DNA from 2 places in the Cupriavidus taiwanensis LMG 19424 genome. Region 1 is predicted to be linked to the other one. Evidence: riboswitches for the same ligand, from Rfam matches in the RefSeq annotation. Region 1 holds a riboswitch; the other holds the start of a gene.
The links. A riboswitch is a leader RNA that binds a small molecule or an ion and turns the genes downstream of it on or off. The one in region 1 is predicted to bind glycine.
Positions count from the first base shown of each region.

Region 2: it holds a riboswitch for glycine, as region 1 does, so the genes downstream of both, RALTA_RS17330 (D-amino acid dehydrogenase) here and gcvT (glycine cleavage system aminomethyltransferase GcvT) in region 1, are expected to answer to the same signal.

Region 1 covers NC_010528.1:3,240,590-3,249,151, forward strand. The annotation lists gene RALTA_RS15020 (UvrD-helicase domain-containing protein) at 1-1,632, opposite strand, end outside; gene RALTA_RS15025 (glycine zipper 2TM domain-containing protein) at 1,902-2,129, shown strand; glycine riboswitch at 2,204-2,291, shown strand; glycine riboswitch at 2,313-2,438, shown strand; gene gcvT (glycine cleavage system aminomethyltransferase GcvT) at 2,533-3,660, shown strand; gene gcvH (glycine cleavage system protein GcvH) at 3,760-4,140, shown strand; gene gcvP (aminomethyl-transferring glycine dehydrogenase) at 4,292-7,222, shown strand; gene RALTA_RS15045 (L-serine ammonia-lyase) at 7,315-8,562, shown strand, end outside.
Region 2 covers NC_010530.1:357,064-365,625, forward strand. The annotation lists gene RALTA_RS17320 (CaiB/BaiF CoA transferase family protein) at 1-833, shown strand, start outside; gene RALTA_RS17325 (MltF family protein) at 1,052-2,599, shown strand; gene RALTA_RS17330 (D-amino acid dehydrogenase) at 2,580-3,848, opposite strand; glycine riboswitch at 3,903-4,022, opposite strand; glycine riboswitch at 4,023-4,121, opposite strand; gene RALTA_RS17335 (TonB-dependent receptor) at 4,347-6,635, shown strand; gene RALTA_RS17340 (sialidase family protein) at 6,640-7,887, shown strand; gene RALTA_RS17345 (TlpA family protein disulfide reductase) at 7,884-8,390, shown strand; gene RALTA_RS17350 (DUF3597 domain-containing protein) at 8,434-8,562, opposite strand, start outside.

The DNA.
Region 1 (8,562 bases):
GGCGTTGTCGTAGCCGGTGGCTTCCTCGCCCTCGGCCGCTTCCGGCTTGGTGCCCTTGCGCTTGAGCCATTCGAGGAACTCGAGCGTATTGGTCCAGCGCGACTGCGCCTGCCGTTCGTCGAAGCTGTCGTACAGGTAGGCCTCGTAATGGATGCCGGCCATCAGGTCGTCGAGCACCTCGGTGGCCGGGTCCTTCGCCGCGCGGTCGGCCAGCCGCACCATCGATTCACAGAACACGCGCAGCGGCTCCAGCTGGCGCGGCTGCAGCTTGCCCTCGATGCCCCCCATCATCGCCGCCTCGAACAGCGACACCTTGGCCTGCCCGGCGAACGTGCCCAGCACTTCGAGCGTGGTGTTGCCGACGCCGCGGCGCGGCGTGGTGATCGCGCGGATAAAGGCGGGATCGTCGTCGGGATTGGCGATCAGGCGCAGGTAGGCGCAGATGTCCTTGATCTCGGCCTTGTCGAAGAAGCTCTGGCCGCCCGACAGCACGTAGGGGATGCGCTCGCGCCGCAGGATCTGCTCGAACAGCCGCGCCTGGTGGTTGCCGCGGTACAGGATGGCGTAGTCGCGGAACTGCGCGCGGCGCTCGAACTTGTGCGCCGACAGGCGGAACACCACCGACTCGGCCTCGTGCTCCTCGTCGTTCATCGGGTGGATGGCAATGGGATCGCCCATGCCGTGCTCGCTCCACAGCTTCTTGTCGAACAGCTTGGGATTGTTGGCGATGACCGCGTTGGCCGCTTCCAGGATGCGCACGGTGGAGCGGTAGTTCTGCTCCAGCTTGATGACCTTGAGGTTGGGGAAGTCGGTCTGCAGCCCGCGCAGGTTGTCCAGCGTGGCGCCGCGCCAGCCATAGATGGCCTGGTCGTCGTCGCCCACCGCGGTGAAGGCCGGCGCGCGCAGGTGCGAGCCGCCCGCCAGCAGCTTGAGCAGCTGGTACTGGCAGGCGTTGGTGTCCTGGTACTCGTCGACCAGGAAGTAGCGCAGGCGGTTCTGCCACTTGAGCCGGACCGCTTCATCGCGCGCGAACAGCTCCGCCGGCAGGCGGATCAGGTCGTCGAAATCCACCGCCTGGTAGGCGTTCAGCGTGGCGACGTAGTTGCGGTAGACCAGCGCGGCCTGGTGCTCGTCGGCATTGGCGGCCTGCGCGATCGCGGCCTCGGGATCGACCATGCCGTTCTTCCACAGCGAGATCGTGCTCTGCACGCCGCGGATCAGCTTCTTGTCGGTGGTACCCAGCTGCTCCTGGATCAGGCCGAAGCAGTCGTCCGAATCCATGATCGAGAACTGCGGCTTGAGGCCGACGTGCTCCGCCTCCATGCGCAGGATCTGAACGCCCAGCGAGTGGAAAGTACAGACCGTCAGCTGCTTGAGCGGGATGCGCTTGCCCTCGCGCGTGGTCTTGCCCTCCATCAGCTTGGCGATGCGCTCCTGCATCTCCTTGGCCGCCTTGTTGGTAAACGTGACGGCGGCGATATGGCGCGGCTCGAAACCCTTGTCCTCGATCAGATGCGCGATCTTCTGCGTGATCACCCGGGTCTTGCCGGAGCCCGCGCCGGCCAGCACCAGGCAAGGTCCGTCCAGGTAGCGGACGGCTTCGGATTGGGCGGGGTTCAGGCCATGGGTCATGCGGGCAGATGTCGGGGCGGCAGCGGAATCGAGGAAAAGAAGGGATTTGCCGGCATCCCGTCACCCGGGGCTGCGGCAAAGCCGTCGATGTTAACACGCGCGCCGCGGCGGGTCAGTCAGCGCAAGCCGCGCGCGCGGGCCCGGCTGTGTCACTGGCGTAACACTTCGTAAAGACCGGAGCCAATGACATAACGCGACACTCTAACCAGTGTGTCCCCCGGTCCGCCGGATCGCTCGGGCATGCACAAATCATCACATCGGAGCCAACAATGAAAACCCTGCAAACTTTGACCAAGGTGACCCTGATCGGCATGACGGTCGCGGCCTTTGCCGGTTGCGCGGACATGACCCCGAAACAACGTAATACCGCCATCGGCGCAGGTGCCGGCGCGGTGGGCGGCGCCGTGCTGACGGACGGCAGCGCCCTGGGTACGCTGGGCGGGGCGGCAGTGGGCGGTGTTATCGGTAACGTCGTCACCGACGACAAGAAGAAGTAAGCACTGTCGCGCAGCGGCGGGTACGGCAGCCTCTGCCTTGGTTTGACAAAGGCGGGGGCCTCCCGTACATTGCGCGCATCCGACCGGGAGAGCGCGCATCGCCTGCGCCGCCGAAGGGGTATCACCCGAAAACTCTCAGGCACCACGGACCGGTCGGATCGGCATGCAACATGCACACGATGCATGCCGCACTCTGGAGAGCGGCACCCGCCATTCGTGGCGAGCGTGCCCACCGAAGGGGCGCGCGAGGACTGGAATCCGCAGGATCCGCCTCGTAATCTCTCAGGTATCGAGGACAGAGGGGTCATCCGCCGCAGCGGATTGCTGGCCATATCGGCTGGCGATCGTTGCGGCGGATGACCCTTTTTTGTTTTCGCCAACCGAGACTGCCCCCGAGGATTCCATGACGCTCCAGGCCACGCCCCTCAACGCTATCCACCGCGCCCTCGGCGCCCGCATGGTCGACTTCGGCGGCTGGGACATGCCGGTCAACTATGGCTCCCAGATCGAGGAGCACCATGCCGTGCGCAACGATGCCGGCATGTTCGACGTCTCGCACATGTGCGTGGTCGACCTCGCCGGCCCCAATACCCGCGCCTTCCTGCGCGGCCTGCTGGCCAACAACGTCGACAAGCTGCAGACCCCGGGCAAGGCACTCTATTCCTGCATGCTTGACGAGCACGGCGGCGTCATCGACGACCTGATCGTCTATTTCTTTGCGGAAGACCGTTTCCGCCTGGTCGTCAACGCCGGCACCGCGGTCGGCGATATCGACTGGATCCGCGCCCGCAACGAGGCCACCGGCAGCGGCGTGACCATCACGCCGCGCCGCGAGGACGTTGCGCCCGCGGGCGTGCCGCCGCTGGCGATCGTCGCGGTGCAGGGGCCCAATGCCCGCGCCAAGGTCTGGAGCACCTTCCCGTCGACCCAGCCTTCCGACGCGCTCAAGCCGTTCAACGCGGTGGTGGTGCAGGATCCGGCCCTCGGCGAAGTGATGGTGGCACGCACCGGTTACACCGGCGAAGACGGCTTCGAACTGGTGGTACCGGCCGCCAGCGTCGCCGGCCTGTGGGAAAAGCTGCAAGCCGCCGGCGTGCGCCCGGCCGGCCTGGGTGCGCGCGACACGCTGCGCCTGGAAGCCGGCATGAACCTGTACGGCCAGGACATGGATATCAAGGTCTCGCCGCTGGATGCGGGCCTGGCGTGGACGGTCGACCTGCAGAGCGAGCGCGACTTCACCGGCAAGGCGGCGCTGGCCGCGGCCGGTTCGCGCCAGCAGTTTCTCGGCCTGATCCTGCGCGACAAAGGTGGCGTCCTGCGTGCCCACCAGAAAGTCATCACCCCCGCCGGTGACGGCGAAATCACCAGCGGCACGTTCAGCCCCTCGCTGTCGCAATCGATCGCGTTCGCGCGCCTGCCGCAAGGCGTGAACGTGGGCGACACCGTGCAGGTGGAGATCCGCGACCGCAAACTCAACGCGACTGTGGTTAAACTGCCGTTTGTGCGTCATGGCAAGGCACTCGTGAGCTAAGGGAACGCCCCGCTCACCCAACGGTCGCCCTCGCCTGCCGGCAACGTTGCCGGGCAGGCATCACCCAACAAGAAACAGATCTGAATCCGGAGAACCTTCATGAATTTCCCCGCTGACCTGAAGTACACCGAGTCGCATGAGTGGGTGCGCGTCGAAGCCGACGGCACGCTCACCATCGGCATCACCGACCACGCCCAGGACGCGCTGGGCGACATCGTCTTCCTGGAGCTGCCCGAAGTGGGCAAGGCGGTCGGTGCCGGCGACGCGCTGGCCGTGGTCGAGTCGGTGAAGGCCGCTTCCGACATCTACGCGCCCGTGGCCGGCGAAGTGATCGCCGTCAACGAGGCCGCCACCGCGGCGCCGGAAAGCGTCAACGCCAACGCCTTCGACGCGTGGCTGTTCAAGCTCAAGCCGGCCAACGGCGACGACGTCAACGGCCTGATGTCGGCCGACGCCTACAAGGCCAGCGTCGGCGCCTGATTTTCGTCATTCCCGCGCAGGCGGGAATCCAGTGGCTTGCTTGCGCCGCTGAAAAAGTCACTGGGTTCCCGCCTTCGCGGGAACGACAAGCAAATTGACAGCGCGCCGGCGGGCTGACCACCTGCCGACGCGCCCCACGAGGTTCTTGCCAATGAACGCCCCGCTTCCCATGACCGCCGCCCAAGTGAACCGGCCCACGCTGGCCGAACTGGAGGCGCGCGACGCCTTCGCCGCCCGCCATATCGGCCCCGATACCCCCGAGCAGCAGCACATGCTGAAGGTGCTCGGCTATGACAGCCGCGCCGCGCTGATCGACGCCGTCATCCCCGCCGCCATCCGCCGCCGCGACGGCATGCCGATGGGCGAGTTCACCGAGCCGCTGAGCGAAGAGGCCGCGCTGGCCAAGCTGCGCGCGCTGGCGGGCAAGAACAAGGTGCTGAAGAGCTTCATCGGCCAGGGCTACTTCAACACCATTACGCCCGGCGTCATCCTGCGCAATATCTTCGAAAACCCCGCCTGGTACACCGCCTATACGCCCTACCAGCCGGAAATCTCGCAAGGCCGCCTGGAAGCGATGCTGAACTTCCAGCAGATGGTGACCGACCTGACCGGGCTGGATATCGCCAACGCGTCGATGCTCGATGAAGGCACCGCCGCCGCCGAAGCGATGACGCTGCTGCAGCGCGTGAACAAGCACGATTCCAGCGTCTTCTTCGTCGCCGACGACGTGCTGCCGCAGACGCTGGAAGTGGTACGCACGCGCGCGCTGCCGCTGGGCATCGAAGTGAAGGTCGGCCCCGCCGCCGACGCCGCTTCCGCGGGCGCCTTCGGCGTGCTGCTGCAGTACCCGGGCGTGAACGGCGACATCCATGACTACCGCGCCATCGCCGACGCCGTGCACGCGGCCGGCGGCCTGGTGGTGGCTGCCGCCGACCTGCTGGCGCTGACGCTGATCGCCGCGCCGGGTGAATGGGGCGCCGACGTGGCCGTGGGCAACTCGCAGCGCTTCGGCGTGCCGCTGGGCTTCGGCGGCCCGCACGCCGGCTATATGGCGGTGAAGGATGCGTTCAAGCGCTCGATGCCGGGCCGGCTGGTCGGCGTGACCATCGACGCGCAGGGCAACAAGGCCTACCGCCTGGCACTGCAGACGCGCGAGCAGCATATCCGCCGCGAGAAGGCCACCTCCAACATCTGTACCGCGCAGGTGCTGCTGGCGGTGATGGCGTCGATGTACGCGGTCTACCACGGCCCGCAAGGCCTGAAACGCATCGCGCAGCGCGTGCATCGCCTGACCGCGACGCTGGCTGCCGGCCTGGAAACGCTCGGCTTCGCGCGTACCAACGCTACCTTCTTTGACACGCTGACCGTGGAAACGGGCTTCAACACCGAAGCCATCCACGCCGCTGCGACTGCGCGCGGCATCAACCTGCGCCATGTCAGCGCCACGCGTGTGGGCATCTCGCTGGACGAGACCGCCACCCGCGCCGACGTGGTCGCGCTGTGGGAAGTCTTTACGCAAGGCAAGCCGTTGCCCGCTGGCCTGGACTTCGACAAGCTCGAAGCCGCCACGCAGGACGCGTTCCCCGCAGCGCTGGCACGCACCAGCGAATACCTGACGCACCCGGTCTTCAACACGCACCACGCCGAGCACGAGATGCTGCGCTACCTGCGCATGCTGGCAGACAAGGACCTGGCGCTGGACCGCACCATGATCCCGCTGGGCTCGTGCACGATGAAGCTGAACGCCACCAGCGAGATGATCCCGGTGACGTGGCCCGAGTTCAGCCAGATCCACCCGTTCGCGCCGCTGGACCAGACCGTGGGCTACCGCGAGATGATCGACCAGCTCGAGGCCATGCTTTGCGCCGCCACCGGCTACGCCGCGGTCAGCCTGCAGCCCAACGCCGGCTCGCAGGGCGAGTACGCGGGCCTGCTGATCATCCATGCGTATCACGCCAGCCGCGGCGAAAGCCATCGCGACATCTGCCTGATCCCGTCGTCGGCGCACGGCACCAACCCGGCGTCGGCGCAGATGGCCGGCATGAAGGTGGTGGTGGTGGCCTGCGACGAGAACGGCAACGTCGATCTGGAAGACCTGGCGAAGAAGGCCGAGCAGCACAGCCAGAACCTGGCTGCGATCATGATCACCTACCCGTCCACGCACGGCGTGTTCGAGCAGGGCGTGCAGCAGATCTGCGAGATCGTGCACAGGCACGGCGGCCAGGTCTATGTCGACGGCGCCAACATGAACGCGATGGTCGGCACCGCCGCGCCGGGCCAGTTCGGCGGCGACGTGTCGCACCTGAACCTGCACAAGACCTTCTGCATTCCGCACGGCGGCGGCGGCCCGGGCGTGGGCCCGGTCGCGGTCGGCGCGCACCTCGCGGACTTCCTGCCCAACCAGGACAGCGTCGGCTACCGGCGCGACGAGCGCGGCATCGGCGGCGTGTCGGCGGCACCGTTCGGCTCGGCCAGCATCCTGCCGATCTCGTGGATGTATATCGCGATGATGGGTTCGGCCGGCCTGACCGCCGCGACCGAAAACGCCATCCTTGCCGCCAACTATGTCGCCAAGCGCCTGGCACCGTACTACCCGGTGCTCTACACCGGCCAGCACGACCTGGTCGCGCACGAGTGCATCCTGGACCTGCGCCCGCTGCAGAAAGAAACCGGCATCAGCAACGAAGACGTGGCCAAGCGGCTGATGGACTACGGCTTCCACGCGCCGACCATGAGCTTCCCGGTGCCGGGCACGCTGATGATCGAGCCGACCGAAAGCGAGGCGCTGCATGAGCTGGACCGCTTCATCGACTCGATGATCGCGATCCGCCAGGAAATCGGCCGCGTTGCCGACGGCACGTTCGACCGCGAGGACAACCCGCTCAAGCACGCGCCGCACACCGCCGCGGTGGTGACCGCCAACGAGTGGACCCACCAGTACACGCGCGAGGAAGCCGCCTACCCGGTGGCATCGCTGCGCACGCAAAAGTACTGGCCGCCGGTCGGCCGCGCCGACAACGTGTACGGTGACCGCAACCTGTTCTGCGCCTGCGTGCCGGTCAGCGACTACGTGGTGGACTGAGCCGGCATCCCGGCCACAAGCTAAGCTGTACTCAGGGCGCCGCGCAACGCGGCGCCCGCCGGCCTGGTCCGGCGTCAATCTGGAGGCCGTCCGTGGCAGTCAGCGTATTCGATCTGTTCAAGGTGGGCATCGGCCCGTCGAGCTCGCACACCGTGGGCCCGATGCGCGCGGCGCTGATGTTCGCGCAGGGGCTGGAGCGCGACGGGCTGCTGCCGCAAGTCGCCAGCGTGCGGGTGGAGCTGTACGGCTCGCTCGGCGCCACCGGCAAGGGCCACGGCACCGACAAGGGCGTGATCCTGGGCCTGATGGGCGAGGCGCCCGACACCATCGACCCCGATTCCATCGACACGCGCCTGGCGGCCCTGCGCAAGACGCGCGAGCTGTCGCTGCTGGGCCGCCACATCGTGCCCTTCGTCGAGAAGGAGCACATCGCCTTCTACCGGCGCGAGGCCATGGCCGAGCATCCCAACGGCATGAAGTTCCATGCCTTCGACGGCAGCGGCGCGAGCCTGCGCGAAGCGCGCTACCTGTCGGTGGGCGGTGGCTTCGTGGTCACGGCGGGTGCGCCCAACACCCAGGTGCTCAACGCCGCGCAGCAGCTGCCGCATCCGTTCCGCAGCGGCAAGGACATGCTGCAGATGGCACAGGACAGCGGCAAGAGCATTGCGCGCCTGATGCTGGAGAACGAACTGACGTGGCGCAGCGAGCAGGAAGTCGTCGACGGCCTGCTGCATATCTGGGACGTGATGCAGGCCTGCGTGGCGCGGGGCTGCCGTACCGATGGCGAACTGCCGGGGCCGTTCAGGGTCAAGCGGCGCGCGCCCGAGTTGTACCGCAGCCTGACCGAGCGTGCCGAGCGCACGCTGTCGGACCCGCTTTCGGTGATGGACTGGGTCAACCTGTACGCCATCGCCGTCAATGAAGAAAACGCCGCCGGCGGACGCGTGGTCACGGCGCCGACCAACGGCGCGGCCGGCATCATCCCCGCGGTGCTGCACTACTATGACCGCTTCGTGCCTGGCGCCAATCGCGAGGGCGTGGTCGACTTCCTGCTCACCGCGGGCGCGATCGGCCTGCTGTACAAGCTCAACGCATCGATCTCCGGCGCCGAGGTCGGCTGCCAGGGCGAAGTCGGCGTGGCGTGCTCGATGGCGGCCGGCGCACTCGCCGCGGTCACCGGCGGCAGCCCGGCTCAGGTGGAAAACGCTGCCGAGATCGGCATGGAGCACAACCTGGGCCTGACCTGCGACCCGGTCGGCGGGCTGGTGCAGATCCCGTGCATCGAGCGCAACGCGATGGCGTCGGTCAAGGCAGTCAACGCGGCGCGCATGGCGCTGCGC
Region 2 (8,562 bases), on a different contig from region 1:
TGCGGCTGACCGGCTTCGGCCAGACCGGGCCGGATGCGACGCGCCCGGGGTTTGCCCGCATCTTCGAAGCCAGGAGCGGCTTCACCAATCTCGCAGGCACGGCACAGAGCGGGCCAATGCATATGAACTACCCGGTAGGCGACATGATCGCCGGCCTGTTTGGCGCCTTCGCCATCGCCACCGCGGTGGCGGAGCAGCGCGCCAGGCCAGCCCAGCCCGGCCGCGAGATCGACCTGGCCGCCACCGAGGCACTGTTCCGCCTGCTGGATCCGCTCGCCATCGAATACGAACAGCTCGGCCATGTGCGCCAGCGCGCCGGCAACCGCACCACCTACGCCGCGCCGTCCAACATGTACCGCACGGCGGACGACACCTGGGTCACCGTGGTGGCCTCTTCCGATGCCACCTTCCGCCGGCTGGCCGAAGCCATGGGCGCACCGCAACTGGCCCAGGCACCGGAGTACGCCACCAACGCCGGCCGCGTGCGCCATATCGAAGCCCTCGACGGCTGCATCGCCGAGTGGTTCGCCGCGCAGCCCTACGCCGCCGCCGCGGCGCGGCTGGAACAATGCCAGGTGCCGTTCAGCAAGGTGTTCAGCATCGCCGATATCGTCGAAGACCCGCAGATGGTGGCGCGCCAGGCCATCGTGCGGCTGCCCGATGCAGACCTGGGCACGGTGCCGGCGCCTTGCGTGGTGCCGCGGTTTTCGGGCTACGCGCCGCCGTCACCGCGTACCGGGCCGGATGTGGGGGAACACAATGCGGAGGTGTATGGGGAGTTGGGTATTGGGAAGGAAGCGTTGGCGCGGTTGCGGGAAGAGGGGGTGGTTTGACATAGCCGTACTGCGGCGAGAAGTCATCCTCGCTGAATGCCCGTGGCGCAGGCCAGGCGATGTTGCGCGAAGTGGCGGCCGCGTACTTGCTCCGGGCTTGCAACTCCCCCGCTTGCAACTCCCCGGCTTGCAACTCCCCGGCTTGCAACTCCCCATTTGGCGCCTAGACTCCATATGGGCAAACCGCGCGCTTGCTTGCGCGGCTTGCAACCCCCGCCATGTCCGCTGTCCGCCCTTCCCGTTGGCTGGCAGGCCTCCTTGTGTCTGGCCTGATGGGCGCGCTCAGCCTTTGCGGGCCGGCTGCCCTGGCCCAGCAAAAAGCGCCATCGCAAAATCCGCCAGCCGCGGCATCGGCCCCTGCCGCTACCGCTGCGACAGGCCAGGACACTCCCGCGAAGCCGCGCGGCCTGAACCTTGCCAACAAGCCCCGTACCGGCGACTTCGACGTGATGCTCAAGAGCCGCGTCATCCGCGTACTCGTGCCGTACAGCCGCACGCTTTACTTCAGCGACAAGGGCCGCGAGCGCGGACTGACCGCGGAGCTGGTGCGTGACTTCGAGCGCTACCTGAACAAGAAATACGCCGACCAGCTCGGCAAGCGCCCGCTGACCATCATCATCATCCCGACCACGCGCGACCGGCTGCTGCCCGACCTGATGGCAGGGCTTGGCGATATCGCCGCCGGCAACCTGACCGAGACCGAAAGCAGGCTGAAGCAGGTGGACTTCACCGCGCCGCGCGACCGCAAGCCGGTGCGCGAACTGGTGATCACGGGGCCCAAGGCGCCGCCGTTGCAGCGCCTCGACGATCTCGCCGGAAAAACCGTGCACGTACGGCGCGCCAGCAGCTATTTCGAAAGCCTGACCGTGCTGAACGACGGCCTGCGCCGCGCCGGCAAGGCGCCGATCAAGCTGGTCATGCTGCCCGACGCGCTCGAGGACGAGGACGCGCTCGAGATGCTCAACGCGGGCGTGCTGCAGATCCTGGTGGTCGATGACTGGAAGGCCGCGACGTGGGCGCAGATCCTGCCCAACATCAAGGTGCGCGAAGACCTGGCCGTGCGCGAAGGCAGCTATACCGGCTGGGCCTACCGCAAGAACAGCCCGCAGCTGCGGCAGGCGATCGAAGACTTCTACGTCAACTTCGTCAAGAAGCAGGGCGGTGCGGAGTACCGGCTCAAGCAGACCATGCTGCGCATCAAGCAGATCAAGAACAATACCGACGATGCTGAGTACAAGCGCTTCCAGCAGACCATCGCCTTCTTCGAGAAGTACGGCAAGGACTATGGCTTCGATCCGCTGATGCTGGCCGCGCAGGGTTTCCAGGAATCCCAGCTGAACCAGGACGCACGCAGCCATGTCGGCGCGGTCGGCATCATGCAGATCATGCCGGCCACCGGCAAGGAACTGAATGTCGGCAACATCCGGATCGCCGAAGCCAATGTCCACGCCGGCGCCAAGTACATGGACCGGCTGATGACGAAGTACTTCCCCGACGCGCATTTCTCGGAGGCGAACCGGCCGCTGTTCGCCTTTGCCAGCTATAACGCCGGGCCGGGCAATATCGCCAAGATGCGCAAGGAAGCGGCGGCGCGCGGGCTGGATCCCGACAAGTGGTTCAACAATGTCGAGATCGTGGTGGCCGAGAAGATCGGCATCGAGACCACCACCTATGTGCGCAATATCTACAAGTACTACGCGGCGTACCGGCTGATGCAGGACATGCAGGCGTCGCGCGAGCGCGCGATCAGGCAGGTGCAGAAATAGCGGCCGGAACCGCCATCGCCGGCGCGCTTCCCAGCGCCTGGTCCACAACCCCCGCCACCATGTCCGCCGTCACCGCCGACAAGGTCCACCCCAAATGCCCGTGGCCGGTGTTGTAGAAGATGCAGGCCGCGCGGCCGCGACCCACGCGCGGCAGCATGTCGGGCATCATCGGCCGCAGCCCGGCCCACGGCACCACGCTGCGCGTGCTGACGCCGGGGAAGCACTGCTGCACCCAGTCCACCAGCGGGCGGATGCGGTCGGCGCGGATATCGCGGTTGGTGCCGTTGAACTCGGCGGTGCCGGCGACGCGGAAGCGGTCGTCGCCGAGGCGGCTGGTGACGAGCTTGGTTTCGTCGTCGAGCAGGCTCACCGTCGGCGCCGCCGCGCGGCTCGCGTCGTCGGCCAGGTTGACGGTGATCGAATAGCCCTTGACCGGATAGATGTTGACGCGGTCGCCCAGCCCGGCCGCCAGCGCGCGGCTTGCCGTGCCTGCGCAGATCACGGCGCCGTCGAAGGTGGAGGTGGCCGTGTCGGCGCCATCCTGCACGGTGACGGTGGCGCGCTTGCCGTCTGTTTTTACTGCACGCACGTCCTGGCCGTAGAGGCAGCGCACGCCCAGGCGCGCAATGGCCGCGGCCAGGCCGCTGGTGAACTTGTGGATGTCGCCGGTGGAATCGCTTTCGGTGAAGTAGCCGCCGTAGTACGACCCCGCCAGCGTCGGCTCGATCGCGCGCATTTCCTGCGGGGTCACGGCGCGCCGCTCCAGTCCGCCTTGCGCCAGCAGCGCGGAGACCCGGCCGGCATGCTCGAAGCCGGCGCGGTCGCGGTAGATATGGAGGATGCCGGCCCGCTTCAGGTCGAAGTCGATGCCTTCCTGCGCCGCCCACGCAAACAGGTGCTCGCGCGCGGCGATGGCCAGGCGAGCGGTCTCGATGGTGTTGCGGCGATAGTGGGGAATCGACGCGATGAACTCGGCGAACCACGACAGCTTGTGCCAGCTGGGCCGGGGATTGATCAGCAGCGGCGCATCGTTGCGCAGCATCCACTTCATCCCCTTGACGAGCGTGGACCAGTGGGTCCAGACCTCGGCGTTGGAAGCGGAGAGCTGCCCGCCGTTGGCGAACGAGGTCTCCATGGCGGCGTAGCGGTGCCGCTCGAACAGCGTGACGGAGAATCCGCGCCGGGCGAGCGCGTAGGCGGTGGTGACACCAGTGATGCCACCGCCGATGACAGCGATTGTCTTCATGATCTGCAGGATCCAGGAACGTCGAAGGGTAGGAGTCCGCACGCGACATGCGTGGCGGACGCCCCCTCTGTTCTGGACCTGAGAGATTCGCGGCGCCTTGCCGCGGGGGCGGGGCGCGCTTGCTCCTTCGGTATGCCGGGCGGACGATGGCGTCCGGCATTCTTCAGAGTGCACTGACGGGTGATGCCGGTCCTTTTGCCTGAGAGTTTCCGGGGCGGTTGCTCCTTCGGCGCCGTGCGCGGCGGGCGCCGCGACAGTCTCTCCCTGCATCACGCTGGCTGGAGGCCAGTCGGGGCAATGTAGTGACAAGGCTCCGTATTGGATATGCGGGTTAACACCGATGCATATGGATATGACCGTGCAAGGCGCGTCGCTATGTCGCATCGGCCCGCGGCTTGCGGCCCCATAAAATGTCAGCGCCCGCTAGCAGGGAGGTCCGGGGAGGAGCGCCTGATGCTGCGCAGGCGTAGCGAGCCCATAACGACGACAACAAGGTATTCCGTGAAGAAACATCGCATTGCACTGGCCGCTTCGGCAGTGCTGATGGGCCCCGCCGTGGCCGCTGCCCAAGGGGTGGAGGCAGCCGTGGGGGCGCCCGCGCCGCTGCAGGAGGTGGTGGTATCGGCCCGCCCCGACCGTGCCGAGACGCCGGCGATCCCGCCCAACACGCCGGCGCCGGCGTATGGCATCAGCAGCACGCGCATGGCCGACTTCAACGTGGTCAATACCGAGGACGCGCTCAAGTACGCGCCCAACCTCGCCGTGCGCAAGCGCTTTATCGGCGATATGAATTCGATCATCTCGGTGCGCAGCACCAGTTCGCGCCAGTCGGCGCGCGGGCTGGTCTATGCGGACGGGCTGCTGCTGTCCAACCTGCTCGGCTCGGACTTCAGCTTCCCGCCGCGCTGGTCGCTGGTCAATGCCGCCGAGATCGAGCGCATGGACGTGCTGTACGGGCCGTATTCGGCGCTGTATCCCGGCAATTCGCTGGGCGCGACGGTGCTGATTACCACGCGCACGCCGGAGAAGTTCGAGGGCGATGCCAGCGTGCAGCTGTTCACGCAGCGCTTCGGCCTGTACGGCACCCACGACAACTTCAACGGGGTGCATGCCAATGCCTATGTGGGCGATCGTGTCGGCCCGTTCTCGTGGCTGGTCAGCGTGGACCGGCAGGACAGCAAGAGCCAGCCGCTCAGCTTCTATACCGCGTCGCGCTCGACGCGGCCCGCTGGTGCGGCGGACACGCCGGTTTCCGGCGCCTATTTCGACCAGGACCAGAGCGGGCGCGACCGCGTGGTGATGGGCGTGAACAGCGAGGGCGTCACGCACACGGTGCAGGACCAGCTCAAGCTCAAGCTCGGCTACGACATCACCAGCACGCTGCAGGCGCAGTTCACCGCCGCCTACTGGCAGCAGGACCGCTCCAACACCACCGGCAGCTACCTGCGCGATGCCAATGGCAATGTGGTGTCCGGCGGCCCGGTGAACATCGGCGGCTACCAGTACGTGATTCCGGCCAATGCCTTTGCGCCGGGCAACGGCGAGGACGCGCGCTGGCTGTACGGCCTGTCGCTGCGCACGCGCAACCAGACCGGCTGGAATTTTTCCGGCGTGGCGTCGCTGTTCGACGTCAGCAAGGACGTGAGCCGCAGCGCCAACACCGTCGCCAACGGACCGGGCACGGTGACGTATGGCGACGGCACCGGCTGGCGCACGCTCGACCTGAAGGCCGACTACCGCCCGCAGCAGTTGCAGGGCGGGCACTGGGTCACGTTCGGCTACCACTACGACAACTACCGGCTGACCAATACCACCTACAACACCTCGGACTGGCGCGCGGCCACCATCACCGCGTTCAACAACGCCTTCACCGGCAAGACCGAGACCCAGGCGCTCTACGCGCAGGACGCCTGGTACTTTGCCGAGGACTGGAAGCTGATCCCGGGTGTGCGCTACGAACACTGGCGCGCCTATGACGGCAGCCGCAGCGAGCCTGGCGTGGACATCGGCTATCCGGTGCGCAGCGAATCCAACTGGTCGCCCAAGCTGGCGCTGGAGAAGGCGTTCGGGCAGGACTGGCTGGGCCGGCTGTCGCTGGGCCAGGCCTATCGCTACCCGACCGTGAGCGAGCTGTTCCAGGGCCGCATTACCGGCACTTCGCTGATCAACAACGATCCCAACCTGCGGCCGGAACGCTCGTTTTCGAAGGACCTGACCTTCGAGCGCACGGTGGAGGCGTCGAACTTCCGCGTTTCGCTGTATGAGGACGATATCCGCGATGCGCTGGTCAGCCAGACCAACACCACGGTGTTTCCTACCGTCACCAGCTTCCAGAATGTCGACCGGGTGCGCACGCGCGGCATCGAACTGGCCTACGACGGGCGCGATGTGCTGGTGAGCGGATTCGACCTGTCGGCCAGCGGCGCCTACAACCATTCGAAAACGCTGGAGAACGCCAACAACCCGGCCTCGGTGGACAAGTATTTCTATCGCATCCCGAAGTGGCGCGCCAACCTGGTTGGCACCTATCGCTTCACGCCGGCATGGGCCGGCACGCTGGCGATGACCTATTCGGGCCGGCAGTACAATACGCTCGACAATTCGGATACCAACCCCGACACCTTCGGCGGCACCAGCAGCTTCCTGACCTTCGACGTCAAGGTGACCTACAAGCCCGCGCGCAATGTGCGGCTCGGGCTTGGCATCGACAACCTCACCGACCAGCGCTATTACGTCTACCACCCGTACCCGGGCCGGACGTTCTACGCCGAGGCGAAACTTTCCTTCTGAGCACGTGAACACGCTGACCAACACCATGCCAGGCGCCCGCCGCGCTGTCCGCCTGATCGCTGCGGGACTGATGGCTTGCGCTACGCTGGCGTCGGCCACCGCGGCCGCGCAGGCGCATGGCAGCCACGCCGGCCACGGCGGCCAGGCCAAGCCGAAAGCGAGCGAGCTGGGCACCGGTGCCGCCTTCGACCGCGACGGCAAGCTGTGGATTGCCTACAAGGACGGCCAGCATGTCGCGGTGCGTGCGTCGGCGGACTACGGTCGCAGCTTCAGCGCGGCGCGGCATGTCAATGCCGCGCCGGAGCCGGTCGCCGCCGATCACGAAAGCCGCCCCAAGGTGGCCACCGGGCCCGACGGGCAGGTCTACATCTCCTGGACCCAGCCGCTGCCCACGCCATGGACCGGCTTTATCCGCTTTGCGCGCTCCACCGACGGCGGCAAGAGCTTTGCCGAGCCGCTGACGGTGCATGCCAACCGCGACCAGATCGCACACCGCTTCGACGCCCTCGCGGTGGACCCGGCCGGGCGCGTCTTCGTCAGCTGGATCGACAAGCGCGACGTGGCCGCCGCCGAGGCGCGCAAGCAGCCGTATGCCGGCGCCGCGATCTACTACGCCGTGTCGGACGACCACGGCAAGACCTTCCAGGGCGACTACAAGATTGCCGATCAATCTTGCGAATGCTGCCGCATCGCGCTGTCGCCCACGCCCGACGGCGGGATGCTGGCGCTGTGGCGCCATGTGTTCCCGCCCAACGCGCGCGACCACGCGCTGGCGCTGCTGGGTTCCGATGGCAAGGCCACGCCGACGCAGCGCGCCACCTTCGACGACTGGCGCATCGACGCGTGCCCGCACCACGGCCCTGGCGCTTCCGTCGCGCCCGACGGCACGGTGCACATGGTGTGGTTCAGCATGCGCGCGGGCAAGCCGACGGTTTCGGTGGGGCGCTGGCGCGACGGCAAGCTGCAGGCGCAACACGCGCTCGATGATCCGCGGGCACAGCATGCCGATATCGTCGCGCTGAACGACAACGACATCGCGGTGGTGTGGAAATCGTTCGACGGCCAGCAGACGCGGCTTTCCGCCATGCTGTCGCACGATGGCGGCAAGTCCTGGCAGACGCGCAAGCTGGCCGGCACCGAGCGCGATTCCGACCAGCCGCACCTGCTGCAGCACGCCGGCCGCGCCTACGTGCTATGGCGCACCGAGACCGAGGGCTTCCAGGTCTTCGCGCTCGGGCAGGAGGGCGCATGATGCGATCGCGCCGCCAACTGCTTGCCGCCGCGGCTACCGCGTGCGCGCTGCTACTCGGCACCGCCAACGCCGCCGATCCCGCCAATCGTGTCGCCGTGTTCGATTCCGCCAACGCCGCGCGCATCGCCGCCAGCCAGCAGGGCAAGCCCTTCGTGCTGGTGGTGTGGTCGCTGGATTGCGTCTATTGCAAGCGCAATTTCGACGCGCTCGGCAAGCTGCGTGCGAAGCATCCCGAGCTGCGCGTGGTCACGCTGTCCACGGACAGCGTCGAGTCCTTGCCACAGGTGCGGCAGGTGCTCGATCGCGTCAGGCTGGCGCGCAATGCATGGGTGTTCGGGCACGAGCCCCAGGAACGCCTGCGCTATGCGGTCGACCCGGACTGGATGGGCGAAATGCCGCGCACCTACTTCTATCGCGCCGACGGGCAGCGGCAGGGCGTGTCCGGCGTGATCGGCGACGCCGACTGGGCACGGCACCTGCGCTGGGCCGGCATCGCGGGCTGAGACTGCCGCGGCGCCAGCCCGGCGCCGCCTTCTACGTCATCAATCAGGACAGTTCCTTCGGCAGCTTGCCGCCGTTGGCGGCCAGTTCCTGCATCAGGCGCTTGTGCAGCCACACGTTCATCGCCGCGGAATCGTTCATGTCGCCGGTGTAGTGCAGCTCGCGTGCCAGTTC